2 regions of the Clostridioides sp. LIBA-7602 genome follow, and region 2 is predicted to be linked to the other one. Evidence: riboswitches for the same ligand, from Rfam matches in the RefSeq annotation. Region 2 holds a riboswitch; the other holds the start of a gene.
What was found. Region 2 has a riboswitch for glycine ahead of ACTG45_RS12480 (alanine/glycine:cation symporter family protein). Riboswitches for the same ligand answer to the same signal wherever they lie in the genome.

Region 1 (9,181 bases), 800 kb from region 2:
TAAGATTGAACCTATAACCCCAAGAACTATTCTACTTATTAAAAACTCCACTGGCACATCAAATGCAAGATTCGCCATCCTATTTGAAACTTTATTTTCTATTACAGAATTTACAAGATTCTTGCCAGATATAATAGATAATGCATTGGAATTTGTTAAAAGAAATATTATTGGAATAAAAATATATAGTAAGTTTCCATTTATATTTCCAATAAACATACCTACACATGATACAAATAATACTGACGGTATTAAAATAAGTAGTATTGGTTTTACAAGAGTTTCAAAATCATTAAATTGAAATAATCTATTGTAAAAAATAAAACTTATTGCAATTACAACTGTAACTGTTAAAAGATATGCAACTGCTATTGTAAGACTTTTTAAGCAAAAATAGAAATATTAGATTCATTTCTTATCATTTCACAAACTACAAAACCATCTATCTTTGGCATAAGTATATCTACTAAAATTAAATCAAAGTAATTTTTTTTGAACTTTTCAATACCATCAAGCCCATCTTTTGCTGTTATAATGTTGTATCCTGTATTTTCTAAAAATGTTTTTATTATATTTTGAATATCTATATCGTCTTCTATAACTAATATCCTTTTTGACAAACTTATCCCCCATTTCTATATCTATAAATTTTAGATTGCATATTTAGATTATATCTTATCTTTATGTTTTTAATGTGTGGTGCAAAGTTAATACCTTAAGCACTTCTCATATTATATATTTGGAAAAATATAGGGTCAATAGCATAATCTAATGTAAATTTCTCCATAAATATTTATATTTTTCCTCATTTTTTAGTTTTATTAATTTTTTTAAGAAATACTAAATTTTATTTGTAAATATGTAGCATTTTTTGCAGTATTTTTATATAATATATATGTACAAATAATTTTGGAGGTTTTATCTAATGAGTGAGTTTAGAAATGTTACTGCAGTAAAGAAGGCAAACGTTTATTTTGATGGTAAAGTAAGTAGTAGAGTAATAATATTCCCTAATGGAGAAAGAAAAACTTTAGGATTAATGTTACCTGGAGAATATACTTTTTCTACTAGAGAAGAAGAAATAATGGAGATGCTTGCTGGAAGTATGGATGTAAAGTTACCTGGAAGTAATGAGTTTATAACTTATAAAGAAGGGCAAAAATTTAACGTTCCTAGCGATTCAAGTTTCGATTTAAAGGTTAACGAAGTTGTTGACTACTGTTGCTCATATATAGTCGATTAATAAACATACATATTCTTACATAAAATTAAACACATCTGAAAAGAGCAGTTTATTGAAAAACTGCTCTTTTTTATATAATCTTAAAATTAATTTAAATCTGGAACTATTGTATCTAATATCTCATCTAATACAAACAGCATTACTTTTATCATAATTGGCATTAATACTGCTAATGCCATAGTTATAAGAATTAATTCTTTACTTAATGCTACAAATGAGAATAATCCACCTAAAAATAGAATTCCAATAACAAATGCAATAGTCATACTTACAATTAAAAATAATCTTTCTTTATTAAATGGTAAACATTGTTGTCTTAATATTAAAAGACCACATACACCAGTTAATATCGCACACATCGTAGAAAATACACTTGAGCTATAACCTAAGTATTCAACTATATTGTAAACAATAATTACATTTACTGTCACACATAGTGCTCCTGGCAAAGCATTTTTTAATATATTAAGTAGAAAACTTCCTGAAATTCTACTTTTATTTGCTTCAAGAGCCAAGAAGAATGATGGTATACCAACTGTTACAGCTCCAATCAGTGATAATTGTATAGGTACGAATGGATACTGTCTACTAAAGAAAAATAATGTTAATAGTGACAAGAAGAATGAAAAAATTGTCTTTACTAAAAATAAAGAAGATGCTCTTTGAATATTATTAATCACCTTTCTTCCTTCCATAACAACTTTTGGCATTGATGCAAAATTTGAATCCAACAATACTAAATTAGAAACATTTTTAGTAACATCACTTCCAGACGCCATAGCTATACTACAATCAGCTTCTTTAAGCGCTAACACATCATTTACACCATCTCCAGTCATAGCTACTGTATGATTTTGTTTTTTTAATGCCAAAATCATTTGTTTCTTCTGTTGAGGGCTTACCCTTCCAAAAACACTATATTTATCAACTGCCTCATATATATCTTCATCACTTTTAAGTGTTGTTGCATCAATAAAATTACTGGCCGTTTTAAGACCTGCTTTTCTAGCCACTTCACTTACTGTTACTGGATTATCTCCAGATATAATTTTTATATCTACGCCTTCATTATAAAAAAATTCTAAAGTTTCCTTAGCCTCATCTCTAATTTTGTCCAAAATTAAAATAAAAGCTAGTGGCTTTATATCTTCAGGTATATGATTTTCTTCCATATAAGAATTACTATGAGCTAAAACTATTACCCTATTGCCTTTTTTAGAATATTTTTCAACCTCTGTTTTAAGTTCTTTATGTTTATCCTTAAAAATAAACTCAAATGCCCCTAGTAAATATGTACCTTTATCTTCAAAGGCTACTCCACTGTATTTTCTTTCTGACGAAAATGGTATTAAACTTTTAACTTTATAAGTATCTAAAATATTGTATTTATCTCTTATTGCATTTATTGTTGCATTATCATCCTTAAGGGAATTGCATATATTCCCCATTATATCATCAATATCTATTTCGTCTAACATTACTACATCATCAACTTGCATTTTACCTTCTGTAATTGTACCTGTTTTATCAAGACACAATGTGTCAACTCTAGCAAGAGTCTCTACACAGTATAATTCTTGCACTAAAGTTTTATGACTTGCAAGCTTTATAGTTCCTACAGCTAGAGCAATACTTGTAAGCAATGTCAATCCCTCTGGTATCATTCCATTTACAGCTGCCACAGTACCTACTACAGATGTCGTTATAGAATCTCCATTTCCAAAATGTTGCTTTACAAATAATATAATCCCTAGAGGAATAATTATTATACCTACAACTTTTAATATTGTATTTAATGAATTTCTAAGCTGAGAATTATGTTTTCTAGAAATCTTGGCATCATTGGCTATCTTATTTGCATAGTTATCTTTTCCTATATTTTCAACTCTCACAAAAGCCTCTCCAGAAACTACAAAGCTACCAGAATATAAGAAATCACCTTCATTTTTTATAATAATATCAGATTCGCCTGTAATTAAAGATTCATTTACCTCTAATTTTCCATCTAAAACTTTTGAATCTGCACAAATTTGATTCCCTGTTTTTAAAATCATAATATCATCTAATACTAATTCTTGTACATCAATCTCTTTTTTCTCTTCTTCCCTTATAACAGATACCTTATTTGAAACTATGACAGATAGATTGTCCAACAATCTTTTGGCTCTTATTTCTTGAATTACTCCTATAATAGTATTAATTACAGCAATAAATATAAATAAAGTATTTTTAAAAGAACCAACTGATACCAATAGACAAACTAAAACAATATTTATGAGATTAAAAAGTGTAAACACATTATCTTTAAAAATTTGTTTATATGTTTTAGTTTTTCCATTATCAAATACATTAATTAAATTATCATCTATTCTACTTTGAAGTTGTACGCTACTTAATCCCATGTTTATATCGCAATTATACCTTTTTAAATTAACACTATCCATATTCTACTCCTTTCAACTTAACCCTTTTTTATACTTAAATCTACAAATATATTATAAAATTCTCAATTTTTATATTTTATTATTCTATAGTTTATATAATAAAATATAAATCTAAAGATTTTAATAATATAATTCTTAAGATTTCCTAAATTTTTATAAATTTCGATATATTTTAGTTAAGCTTCTCTTAAACCAAAAGAGTAAAAGTTGTATCAAAATAAATTTCTATAATTTTTATGAATATTGGTATAATAATCATCATGTTAATATTCTTATATAAGCACTAATATAATTTAAAACTTCAGTAGTAAATATTATATATACAAAAAAGCTATCTAAACTATATTAAGTTAGATAGCTTTTTGTTATAAATACAAATTCCTTTATATTTATAATCTCTATTTTTAATTATTTATCTTTGCGACCATGTAAGTATAGGTTTCTTTACTGCCCTTGCATCATCCACTCTCTTAACTAGGGTATTATGTGGAGCAGTTTTCAATAGTTCTGGTTCTTCTTTTGCCTCCTTAGCAACATTTTTCATAGCTTCTATAAAACTATCTAATGTCTCTATGCTCTCACTTTCTGTAGGCTCTATCATAAGTGCCTCATTTATGATAAGAGGAAAATACATTGTTGGAGGATGATATCCATAATCCAGTAATCTCTTTGCTATATCTATAGTTTTTATATTTGACTCTCCTCTTGGTAACCCACCTAATACAAACTCATGTTTACATAAGGTATCTATTGGTAATATATAGTCATCTTTTATACTCTCTTTGATATAATTTGCATTTAAAACTGCCATTTCACTAGCCTCTTTAAGCCCATCTCTTCCCATAGTTAATATATATGTGTAAGCTCTTACAAGCACTCCAAAATTGCCATAGAAGTTTTTAATTTTTCCAATAGATTTTTCTCTATCATAATCTAATACATATTTATCTTCTTGTTTTTCAATCACTGGTATTGGTAAAAAAGGTACCAATTCTTTTTTAACTCCAACAGGACCAGCTCCTGGACCTCCTCCTCCATGAGGAGTAGAAAAGGTCTTATGAAGATTAAGATGGACTACATCAAATCCCATATCTCCAGGTCTTGTTATTCCCATAATGGCATTCATATTTGCACCATCATAGTACAAGAGTCCTCCTGCTTCATGTACAAGACTTGCTATTTCTTTTATATTTTTTTCAAACAATCCAAGAGTACTTGGATTAGTAAGCATAAGAGCTGCTACTTCATCACTTAAAGCTTCTTTTAACGCATCTATGTCTATAGCTCCATTTTTATCAGATGTTATCTGAATCACATCAAAGTTTGCCATAGCTGCACTTGCTGGGTTTGTTCCATGTGCAGAATCAGGAATTATTACTTTAGTTCTCTTATGGTCTCCTCTATTTTCATGATATGCTTTTATAATCATAAGACCTGTAAATTCACCATGTGAACCTGCGGAAGGTTGTAGTGTAACTTCATCCATACCTGTAATTTCTGCAAGTCGATTTGATAAGTCATACATTAAAGAGAGAGAACCTTGTGCTGTGTATGAAGATTGGTATGGATGCATTCCAGTAAAGTTTGGAAGTGCTGCCATATCTTCATTTATTTTAGGATTATATTTCATAGTACAAGAACCTAAAGGATAAAAACCTGTATCAACTCCAAAATTTTTATTTGATAATAGGGTATAATGTCTAACTAATTCTAATTCGCCAACTTCTGGCAAATTCAATTCACTTTGTCTAACCATACTTTGGTCAATCATATCTTCTACTTTTATATCATCTATATCTAACTTTGGAAGCGAATATGCTTTTCTACCTTTTTTAGATATATCTATCAACAAACTATTATATTCTTTCATTATAATCCCTCCATTATTCCAACTAACTTATCTATTTCTTCTTTGCTTCTTTTCTCAGTTACACAAAGTAAAGTTGAATTTTTTAATTCTGGGTAATTGTGCTCTAAGTTATAACCACCTAATATATTTTCTTCTAAAAGCTTATTATTTATAGTCTCTATATTAAGATTTCCTTGTACAGTAAATTCTTTGAAAAATTTACCTTTAAATATTGGCTTATATTTTCCTGTTTGTATAAGCTTATTATAAGCATAATGTGCTTTTTTCATAGATTGCATACCAACCTCTTTAAATCCTTCTTTCCCCATAGTAGCCATGTATATTGAAGCTACAAGAGCATTTAAAGCTTGATTTGAACATATATTAGAAGTTGCTTTTTCTCTTCTCACATGCTGTTCTCTAGTTTGTAAAGTTAACACATATGCAGTTTTTCCTTCTGTATCCAAGCTTTGCCCAACTATCCTTCCTGGCATTTTTCTCGTATACTTAGATTTACTAGCCAAAAATCCTACATAAGGTCCTCCAAAGTTAAGAGGATTTCCTAGTGATTGAGCTTCTCCAATAACAATATCTGCTCCTATCTCACCTGGCGTCTTTAAAACACCTAATGATATTGGGTCAACACTCATAACTAACATAGCTTTATTTTCATGAGTTATCTTTTCTATTTCCTCCATTTCTTCAATAATACCAAAGAAGTTAGGAGTCTGTATAAGAACACATGCTGTATCTTTATCCACTGAAGCCCTTAATTTTTCTATATCTGTAGTTCCATATTCATTACAAAAATCAATTTCTACTATTTCACAATCTTTGTATTGTAGATAAGTTTTAAGTACTGATAAAGTTTCAGGATGTGTAGTTTTTGATACTACTATTTTACTTTTTCTAGTCTGATTCATAGCCATTATGCATGCTTCTATTGCAGCAGTTGCTCCATCATACATTGATGCATTTGCAATTTCCATTCCAGTAATTTCTGCAATCATAGATTGGAACTCAAACACTACTTGTAAAGTCCCTTGACTTATTTCAGCTTGATATGGAGTATATGCTGTATAAAATTCAGACCTTGAAGTTATATGTTTTATAATTGATGGTATATAATGGTCATATGCACCAGCTCCAAGAAAACAAGTTAAGTCTTCTAAACTTAAATTTTCTTCTGATAGCCTTTTTACTATTTTACTTACTTCTAATTCAGATTTCCCACTTTCCAAGTTTAAATCTCTTTTTAACTTTATTTCATCTGGTATATCTGAAAATAATTCATCAACTGAATTTAATCCTACTACCTTTAACATTTTTGATTTATCTTCACTTGTGGCAGGTATATATGAAAATTTATTTTCTTCATTTAATACAGTATTATCTTTTTTATATTGCTTTTTATAAAAAGGTTTCTTAACTATCATGGCAGGAACAACTTTTTTTCTGATTGCTATACCTATTTCATTTCCTACTTTTGCATACTCAGAATCTATAATTCCCATACCTAAAATCTTTCCTGTTGTTGGAGAAGCACATCCTGTTGTTACAAAGCCTACTATTTTGTCACCAATCTTTATATCGTATCCATTTCTAGGCATCCCTTTGCCTTGCATTTCAAATCCAACTAATTTTCTTTTAGCTCCATTTTCTTTTTCTTCTGATAAGATTGTTTTTCCAATAAAATCTTCCTTGCTTGTTTTTACAAAAATTGATAGGCCTCCTTCAATTGGAGATATATGTTCGCCTATTTCATGACCATATAGAGGTAGAGCTGCTTCAAATCTCAAAGTATCTCTACAACCTAAACCAGCAGGACATATATCTTCTCCTCCAGCTTTTAAAACTTCATTCCAAATTATTTCTGTATGTTCATTTTTACAATATATCTCAAATCCATCTTCTCCAGTATATCCTGTTCTTGAAACTAAACAAGTTAAACCACATATTTTTGTTGATGGAATTGACTTATAAAATTTTATTGATTTTAAATCTATGTCTGTGATTTTTTGAAGAATTTCTTCTGCTTTAGGCCCTTGAACTGCTAGTTGACTAACTTCATTAGAAACATTTTTTATATCTACATTGTAACCTTTACTTTGTTTTATTATCCATGCCACATCTTTATCTATATTCCCTGCATTTATTACTAATAAATAATCTTCTTCACCAAATTTATATATTAATAAATCATCAACTACTCCTCCGTTTTCATAACACATAGGTGTATATATAATGTCATTTACCTTTAATGTGCTTATATCATTTGTAACTAAATTTTGTATAAATTTTTCTGAATCTACACCTTTTATTTGTACCTCTCCCATATGAGATACATCAAAGATACCTGCACTTTTTCTAACCATTTCATGCTCTTTATTTATTCCTTCATATTCTAAAGGCATTTCCCAGCCAGCAAACTCAACAAGTTTTGCTCCAAGCTCTTTGTGTATATTATACAAAGGCACTCTTTTCAATTCATTCATATATAACCCTCCCTATAAAATTAGACCCACTATATTTAAGCAATTTCGATATTATGTCCTATACTTTTTCATAAAAAAAAGATATATTAGCATAGAAAATAATCCTAGCCTATATATCCCTGTTTGTATACCTGAAAGATTTAATAATTTAATATTATTTTGCTTCTTCGGTGACTTATAGTATATTAACTTAAGTCTCTCCAGAGTCCCATCAACTAGCGATATCTTTGCCTGAAAGTTTCTCTAAGAATTGGCATTTCTTAAATTTCTTCTTCGGCGCCTTTTTATATAAAGGTCTCTCTCGCTAATCTCATTTGGAAATATTTATTTTCATTTTTATTGTATGAATATTTCAATTAAATGTCAACACATTATATTTATTTTTTTTTATGTATTAATTTTTTTGTTAAGTTTTTATTATCAATTATATTACTTTTATATTATTAACTTTTATACATATATGTTATATATTAATGTAAAATAATATATTTATTTAATTTATTATTAATATGTCATACAAAACACTAAAAGTAAAGTTATATTGTAATTTACTATATTATGTTAAAGATATATTCATACACACAATAGAATCGTTTGCAATTTTATCTTTGTGAAAAATAAGATTTTGAAATAGAGCATTTTTAAATAAAATTAAACTTATTAAACAGATATATTTTTTATAAGTTTATAAAAAACAGATTATATTGTGACTTTAAATTGTTTCTTAGAAATACGTTATTATAGATTTTATATTCTTAACAAATGTCTTAAAATTTATATGTAAACACATTTTCAGACAACAAAAAAAGCACTTAATGTGCTTTTGTATATTTATTAGAAAATATCTTTAGAAATATATTCATATTGTATTTTGGTTTATTTCTCAAAAAATAAAAACGGGATAGCCCACTCCGAAAGCCAGCAACCCCAGTTTTTTTCAGCACAACTAAGCACTGTAGAGTGCGGATGAAGGGAGTCGAACCCCCACGCCAATGGCGCTAGATCCTAAGTCTAGTGCGTCTGCCAATTCCGCCACATCCGCTTATCACTCTTTTATTTTACTATATTTCCCTATTATTTTCAATAACTTTTTAAAATTATCTAAAAACTAACAAAACAATGATAATAAAAGGCTAAATTTATTTATATC
Region 2 (9,181 bases):
GAGGAACCACCTTTTTCAATAGAAATGGATAATAATTCTTCTTTACACAAATAACTTTCTATATCTTGTTGTCTTAAACTCTTCACTTGACTTTTAAATATTAATAATAGTGACTCATATACTTCTTTAAATTTTTTTCTAGGATAAACACTTTCAATATAGTCTATCATTTGAGATACTTTACTTTCATGATGATTATTAGTTTTAATTTTTTCTCCCAGTAGCCTTTTTTTTAACCAGCTATTAAATAAAACCTTATCAGTTTCATTTATATTTGTATCATCTAAATAATTATCTGTATATGGATATAACATGCTATATGCAAAGTTGGCTTTAGAATAATAGACTTCTTTACCAAACAATAATTGTAATGCATTTGAAATCCATACATTTCTCATAGCTTGCATAATATCACCTACAGGCAAAGCATCATCAAATTCTCTGGCATCTCTAATAAACTGTTTTGTTATATCTAAAAATTTTTTTCTATCTTCAATATCCATTTTTTCTAACTTAAAGATATTTTCTTTTTCTAAGGTTTTTTGTAAGAAAACCTCACCTTTTTTTACCCACATTCTTCTTAATACAAAATCACTTGGATATTTTTCTAAATGAAGTGCTAATGTATCTATCAATTTATCCAGTTCTTTTTCACTCTTTTTTTGCGAATTTTTACTATATATTTCTATATTCTCAGATAATTCAACACTTGAATTATTCCATGTATTCTCACATTTTTTACAATAATATTCAAATATTTCATTCAAATCCATTCAACAGCCCTACTTTCATGCCTAAATTATACACTATATTATATCAGTACATATAACTAATATATAGTTAAAGTTCTAATTGTGTATAATAATAACATAAAAATTATTTATTTTTCAATTTAGCTAGTGCTTCTGCAAATGGATTGTTAAATGTTTCTTGATTTTTGTTTTGATTTTTTAAGTATTGATTTACATCTTTTTTTGATGCTTTCTTTTTTTCTTCCTGCTTTCTTTTATTGAAAGATGACATTTTTTCTCTATATCCACAACTACAAGTGAAGACTCTTCCCTCTCCTTCTCCACGAAGTTCTAATTTTTTATGACAATTAGGACATCTTGAATTAGTTACTTGTGATATAGTTTTTCTAGTATTACATTCTCTATCTTCACAAATCAACATTTTACCTTTCTTACCATTTACCTCTAGCATAAATTTACCACATTCTGGACATCTATTTTTAGTTAAGTTGTCATGCTTAAATTTATTAGCACTATTTTTTACTTCTAAGACAATGTCTTTTGAATAATCTTTCATGTCATTTATAAATGTATTTTTATTAAGTTTTCCCTTTGAAATCTCCAGCAATTTTTTTTCCCATGAAGCTGTAAGTTCTGGTGTTTTCAAATCTACTGGAACTAAATCTAATAATTGTCTACCTTTTGATGTTATATATATATCTTTATTTTTCTTTTCCATTAAAAATGAATTGAATAATTTTTCTATTATATCTGCTCTTGTAGCAACTGTGCCAAGCCCATTTTTTTCCATAGCTGTTAATAGTGTCCCCTCATTTAAGTATGGAGGTGGATTTGTTTTACCTGAAGTCATCTTTAGTTCCTTAACTTTAAGTACATCCTTTTCTAAAACATTTGGGATACTTTCATACACATCTTCATCCTCAATATCCTTATAACTTTCCTTCCAACCTAAATTGATTACTTTGTTTCCCTTCGCTTTAAATACTTCTCCTTCTACATTTGCATTTATAGTTGTCTGTTCATATTCAAAAGGAGGAGACAATACTGCTAAAAATCTTTTTACTACAAGATTATATATTTTTCGCTCTTTATCACTAAAATCACTCATAAATACCTTCTGCTCTGTTGGTATTATTGCATGATGGTCTGTTACCTTTGAATTATCAACAAAAGATTTATTAGCTGTAATATTGCTTTTTAATAATTTATTACATATTTTTGAATAATCACTAACATTTACAGCTTTTATCCTGTCTTTTAATGTTCCAACAATATCTGATGTTAAATATCTAGAATCAGTTCTAGGATAAGTAAGTACTTTATGATGCTCATATAGTTTTTGCATTATAGATAAAGTTTCTTTTGCTGAGAATCCAAACATTTTATTTGCATCTCTTTGCAACTCTGTTAAATCATATAATGCAGGTGAATATTTTTTCTTATACGATTTGCTTACTTCAGATATTTTTATATCTAAATTTTTAACCTTTTTTAATATAGACTCTATCTTTTCTTTACTAAATGTTGAAGAGTTATTATTTTTATCACTCCAAATAAACTTTATATCTGAATTTCCCTTTGTAGCAATTAACTCTATTCCATAATACTCTTTTGATTTAAAATTTCTTATTTCCTCTTCTCTCTTAAGTAACATAGCAAGAGTAGGTGTCTGAACTCTTCCACAAGAAAGTTGTGCATTATACTTTGTTGTCAAAGCTCTAGTTGCATTTATTCCAATAATCCAGTCAGCTTCTGCTCGTGCTATTGCTGAATGATATAGATTTTCATATTCTTTTCCATTTTTTAATTTTGCAAAACCTTCTTTTATCGCTTTATCTGTACTTGATGAAATCCAAAGACGTTTTAGAGGCTTTTTTACTTGTGATTTTTCTATTATCCATCTTGCTACAAGCTCTCCCTCACGACCTGCATCTGTTGCTATAACTATTTCATCTATATCATTTCTATTCATTTGAGCTTTGACTGTATTAAACTGTTTTCCACTCTTTTTTATTACAACAGTCTTTAGGTGCTTAGGAAGTATTGGCAAGTCTTCTAAGCTCCATGATTTATATTTTTCTCCATAACTTTCAGGGTCGGCAAGCGTAACCAAATGGCCTAATGCCCAAGTAACCACATACTTTGGACCCTCTATATACCCATTTTTTTCATTTTTTGAACCCAAAACTTTTGCTATATCTCTTCCAACAGAAGGTTTTTCTGCTAGTACTAATACTTTTCCCATCTAAAAATACTTCCTTTCTCTATATTCAATCTCATATTACACTTAAAATCTAAATAAATAGAACCTTTCTTAATATCGTAACTATAATATTACCATAATTTAATCATATCTAATTAATTATTTAAGATTTTTTTATTTAAAACTTGTTTTATGCCTAATTTGTATGCTTATTACGATATCCATTTTCACGTATATTACTTATATTTTTAAATTTATAATTCGTAATTAGACTTACATTTTTATATTTTTTTACTATTTTTTAATTTTTCAGTTGACAAAACATAAAAACTTATATTAATATTATTAATACAATAAGCTATGACAAATCAATATCCGGTTAAGATTTTATAGAAGAGTTGCTATATAGCACACCGAAGGAGTAACACTCTCAGGTACTTTTTAAAAGTAGGACTGTAAAATTTACGGAACTCTGGAGAGACCCATTATGGGCGCCGAAGGGGCAAGGCTTTTATGCTCAATCTCTCAGGCAAAAGGACAGGGATTATCTACCAAAATCAGTATTATTAATACTTTTATTTTGGTTGCTAATTAGTGTATATCCAGAGCTGAATCTTTTTTAGATTTAGCTTTTTTTATTACACTAGAAATTATAATAAATTATACTTATTTCCTGTCAATTACTTCATTAAAAATTCTATTGATTGTACAAAGCAAAAAAATGAGGGAGTGTTTTTATGAATCTAATTGATATTTTAAACAAAGTTGATGCTTTTATTTGGGGACCACCCTTGCTAGTACTACTAGTTGGTACTGGTATATTACTTACTGTTAAACTTGGAGTTATACAGATAACTAAACTTCCAAGAGCTCTTAAATTAATCTTCTCTGCTGAAAACAAAGGTAGTGGTGATGTTTCAAGTTTTGCAGCCTTATGTACTGCACTAGCTGCTACAGTTGGTACTGGTAATATTGTTGGTGTTGCTACAGCTATTAAAGCTGGTGGACCTGGTGCTCTTTTTTGGATGTGGATAGCAGCATTCTTTGGAATGGCTACTAAGTATTCAGAAGGTGTTCTTGCAATAAAATATAGAACTAAAGACAAAAATGGTCAAGTATCTGGTGGACCAATGTATTACATAGTAAATGGTATGGGTGAAAAATGGAGACCTCTTGCAATATTTTTCGCTATAAGTGGTATATTGGTTGCACTTTTAGGAATAGGTACTTTTACCCAAGTAAATTCAATAACAGATGCGATAAATAGCAGCTTTGGTGTAGACCCTAGAATCACAGGTGTTATATTAGCAGTATTTGTAGCGTTAGTCGTATTTGGAGGTCTTAAAAGTATATCTAATGTAGCTACTAAGATAGTACCTTTTATGGCTGTTATATACATTGTAATCTGTGGAATCATTTTAATATCTTTTTGGAACAAGATACCAGAAACTTTTATGTTAATAATTAAAAGTGCTTTTACAACTACTGCTGCAACTGGTGGTTTCCTAGGAGCAACTATTTCACTGGCTATTAGAAATGGTATAGCTCGTGGTGTATTTTCAAACGAATCTGGTCTAGGTAGTGCTCCAATAGCTGCAGCTGCGGCTAAAACTGAATGGCCAGCAGAACAAGGTCTTATATCTATGACAGGTACTTTTATAGATACTATTATAATCTGTACTCTTACTGGATTCTCTCTTGTTATTTCAGGAGTATGGTGTTCTGACCTTAATGGAGCTGTTATGACACAAGCAGCTTTTAATGGAGCAATTCCTACATTTGGACCAATATTACTTACAGTTAGTTTGACATTATTTGCATTTACTACAATTTTAGGTTGGAGTTATTATGGAGAAAGATGCTTTGAATTCCTATTTGGTGTAAAAGGTATGAATGGATATAGAACTGTATTTGTCGCTATGGTACTTTTAGGTGCATTCTTAAAATTAGAAGTTGTTTGGATAATTGCCGATATTGTAAATGGACTTATGGCAATACCTAACCTAATAGCTTTACTTGCACTATCTCCGATAATAGTGTCTGAAACAAAAAAATACTTTGAATATATAAATTCGCCAGAAAACCAGTTAAAAAATAATGCATAAATAACAAATATAGAATTCCAAGTCAAATTTATATGACTTTGGAATTCTATATTTGTTTAAAAAGTATACTAAATATATTTACAAAAAACACTAATTCATATAAATAGCATATCTAGACTTTAATTAATCTTCTTAATGTAAATTATCTATATTAAAATTTTACTTCTTCTGGATATTCCCATGATTTAAATTCATCAATATCTAATACTTCAGGCTCCTTAAACTGATTTAACATTAAAGACCTATAATATATTTCTGCTACCTCTTCTACATATCTTGATTTTAAAAATGCCTCTTCTAAGTCATTACCTACAGTTGTTAATCCATGTCTTTCTAATAAACATGCATCTGTATCTAGCAATAATTTTGAAACATTTTTAGCTAGTTTCAAAGTTCCTGGTCTCTCATATGGAGCAATATCCACATAACCACCATAATTAACAGATTCATATACAATTGGTATAATAGGTTTCTTTGCTACCGAAAATGATGTTGCATATAAAGAGTGAGTATGTGATATAGCATTTACATTGTCTCTTACTTTATATATTTCAATATGCATCAATACCTCACTACTCGGTTTAATACCTTTCTTTACTTCTATTACATTACCATCTAAATCCAACACACAAATATGCTCAATTTTCAATTCTTCTCTCCCTATACCTGAAGGTGTTATAAGAACATATCCAGTCTCTCTATCTCTAATACTAAAATTACCAGCCTTTTCTTTACATAAACCATAATGTTCTGCTTTAATTGCTATTTTCACAATTTTGACCTTTAAAGACTCCAGCATAATTTACCTCCAGATAATCATTTTTGACCATAGTATGCATTTTTTCCATGTTTTCTCGAAAAATGTTTATTCATAAGCACTTTATCCATAATATTGTCAGGACTCATTAATTCTGTATAATAGGCCATTTTTGAAACTTCTTCCAAAACTACTGCATTATGTACAGCCTCTTTTGCATTTTTGCCCCATGTAAAAGGACCATGGTCATTCACAATTATTCCTGGACAATAAATTGGATTTTTACCTATAAACTCTTCGACAATTACATTTCCAGTTTCCTTTTCATAATCATTGCAAATTTCTTCTCTAATCATTTTTCTGGTACATGGTATACTTCCATAAAAATAATCTGCATGAGTAGTACCACATGCTGGTATAGATTTTCCTATCTGAGCCCAAATCGTTGCCCAGCTTGAATGTGTATGTACTATTCCTCCTAATTCTTCAAACTCTTTATATAAAACGAGATGAGTAGGAGTATCTGAGGACGGTTTTAATTTACCATCAATTATATTTCCTTCTAAATCAACAACTACCATATCTTCTACAGTCATACTACTGTACTCTACACCACTTGGTTTTATCACTACCAATCCTTTTTCTCTGTCTATGCCACTTACATTTCCCCAAGTATAAGTAATTAGTCCTTTTGCAGGTAATTCTAAATTTGCTTTTAATACCTCTTCTTTTAAACTTTCTAACATTTTTCTTCCTCCTATAGTTTGTTTAGAAAAATTATTTTTATTTTATCTAATATCCGAATTATAGAGTTTAATTATTTTTTATATTTGTTTAATGTTTATATCTCTACTAGGATTTTATTGAAATTAATCTCTCTCTTGCTCATTTTGCTTAAAAAGTCTCCTACTTCATTAAGACCTATTTTGTGTGAAATCATTGGTGTAAAAACAATATCACCCTTTTCCATAAAATCCAATGTTGCTGTCCACGCCCTTCCAGGATAAGGACTTGTATATGAATTCCAAGAACCTTGCAAAGTAAGTTCTCCACGTAATATACACTCAGTAGCTTCTACACTAAGTGGTAGTTCTGTGTGTGATATTCCCACAAAGACTATTTTCCCTCTTTTTTTTGCTATGAGCAAAGATTGCTCTTGTGTAAACCTACTACCAGCAGTTTCTATAACAACATCAGCACCCTCATTTGTTATTTTTTTTATTTCTTTAATTACATTTACTTCTTTTGAATTCAATGTATAATTTGCCCCTAGAGATTTAGAAAGTTCTAACTTTTCATCAAAAATATCAATAGCTATAATTTTAGATGCACCAAAGACCTTTGCCCATTGTATAGTAAACTGACCTATTGGACCACATCCTAACACAACTACACTATCTCCTACTTTAATATCCGACTTTGAAATTCCATGATAAGCTATAGTTGCTGGTTCAATTCCAGCAGCAGTTTCATAGTCCAGTGTATCTGGTAATTTTAAAATGTGTTCTTCAGGTACTCTCACATACTCTGCCAATGCTCCATTCACTCTCGTACCAATTATATTATAATCATCACACAAACCAAAATTACCATTTTTACAGTAATCACATTTTTTACAAGGTACTAATGGGGCAACAGTTACTCTATCTCCTACCCTAACATTTTTTACTCTGTCTCCAACTTTAGCAACTTCTCCAGAAAATTCATGACCTAAAATTAGTGGATAAGCCGTATTTCCACTCAGACCACTTACCATAGACCTAGGTAAATCCGAACCACATATTCCAACATACTTTACATTTACAAGTACTTCTTTCTCTGCTATTTCTGGTATATCAACCATTTCATATCTAACATCACCTACATTGTATAATACTGATGCTCTCATTTTATCTGCCATATAAATATCTCCTTTCATGCTATATACTTATATATAGCAATATCTATGCCATACAAAAAACAAATAGTTTATTCAAGCAAATACCTTATATACAAAGTGTTTTGTTAATATGAATTACATTTTATAAAATCAAATTACATTATTGTATAAACATAAAAGAGTATGTTTTAAATAGTAAAACAAATTTTAAAAAGTCGACTATAAGAATACAGTAAATTATAAATATATACAAAATAAAAAGGAATCTATATTTCATTTAAATACTTACCAAATATTCTCTGATACTTATATAAAATCAGCTATAAACTCCTTTAGTTATTATTCTCTTATTACTTATAAATTTAAACTGCTACAGAATCTTCTGCAACATTTTTAAGTGCTTGTTTTTCTAAATAATCAAGTATACTTGTTTTATTTTTTCTAAATAATGCCCATAAAATAAAGTAACTTACAACTGCAAGACCTATATAAATTGGGTTTGAACTTAAAAATGCAAAGAAAACTAATCCCATTAAAGGTTTCCCTAATATATTGAAACTTGTTATTAACATTGCCCCTGCTGGTATAGCAACCCCTATACCTGTAGCCATGTCTGTAAATAATGGTGCTGTAGATGTGCAAATATATAATCCTAGACCAAACCAAATTATACCTGAAACTAACACTTTTGGGATATTACCATTATGTATAGCAACTAGACCTTGTACCATATATGGAATTGCCAATAAATCTACAACTGGTAATACCTTATTACCAGGAAGTATCATAGCTACTACAAGCATTATTGGTATTAAGATAAGACCTGATATTAGAGTTGCTGGTTCCCCATATCCAACAGCATCATTTACTGCTATATACCACTCACGATTTCCAGCTTTTTGCATAATTTTTCTAGCAGCTTCTGTTATAGGTGCAAATGCCTGAGCAAACATACTTGCTACTTTAGGGAAAATTGCCATAACAGCACTTGTAGATATCCCCACTTTCATTATTTCTCCCCAAGCTTCCATAGTAGTTATTCTTGTCATATTACCTAATATACCAATAAACATACCTAAAAAAAGGCCTAAAGTAATTGGTTCACCCAAAAATCCTAGTTTTTTCTCTAATTCTTTAGGATTTAACTTAATTTTGTTTAATCCTAATTTATTGTATATAGGGTCTGCAAACACTGCAAATACGGAAGCTTCAACATTATGCATGGCTATTATTGTACAATTAGGATATCTATAGTAACTAGACCATCTCTTTGCAACTAATTCTGATATTAATAAACTATATAAATTTAATAAAACCATACAACCTATACCCAAAGGAAAATTTCCTGTTACTCCTATAACCATTGCTCCCCATACCATATATGAGTAATTATTCCACAAATCTGAGGGCTGAAATACGTCTGTCCATTTTATTAAAAATAAAATTGTTTGTAATAATATTCCAAGCCCTAAATATATCATTCCT

Region 1: linked by a shared signal. The riboswitch ahead of gcvPA (aminomethyl-transferring glycine dehydrogenase subunit GcvPA) and the one ahead of ACTG45_RS12480 (alanine/glycine:cation symporter family protein) in region 2 are both predicted to bind glycine.

The regions. Positions count from the first base shown of each region.
Region 1 is NZ_CP196991.1:1,810,236-1,819,416, reverse strand. Features, by position in the region: gene ACTG45_RS08655 (hypothetical protein) at 1-219, opposite strand, end outside; gene ACTG45_RS08650 (response regulator) at 384-620, opposite strand; gene ppnP (pyrimidine/purine nucleoside phosphorylase) at 926-1,243, shown strand; gene ACTG45_RS08640 (HAD-IC family P-type ATPase) at 1,330-3,687, opposite strand; gene gcvPB (aminomethyl-transferring glycine dehydrogenase subunit GcvPB) at 4,100-5,557, opposite strand; gene gcvPA (aminomethyl-transferring glycine dehydrogenase subunit GcvPA) at 5,557-8,031, opposite strand; glycine riboswitch at 8,149-8,237, opposite strand; glycine riboswitch at 8,241-8,345, opposite strand; tRNA gene ACTG45_RS08625 (tRNA-Leu) at 8,993-9,073, opposite strand.
Region 2 is NZ_CP196991.1:2,608,862-2,618,042, forward strand. Features, by position in the region: gene ACTG45_RS12470 (hypothetical protein) at 1-773, opposite strand, end outside; gene ACTG45_RS12475 (DNA topoisomerase III) at 877-2,997, opposite strand; glycine riboswitch at 3,418-3,506, shown strand; gene ACTG45_RS12480 (alanine/glycine:cation symporter family protein) at 3,693-5,060, shown strand; gene ACTG45_RS12485 (class II aldolase/adducin family protein) at 5,212-5,859, opposite strand; gene ACTG45_RS12490 (L-ribulose-5-phosphate 4-epimerase) at 5,877-6,563, opposite strand; gene ACTG45_RS12495 (galactitol-1-phosphate 5-dehydrogenase) at 6,659-7,717, opposite strand; gene ACTG45_RS12500 (PTS galactitol transporter subunit IIC) at 8,059-9,181, opposite strand, start outside.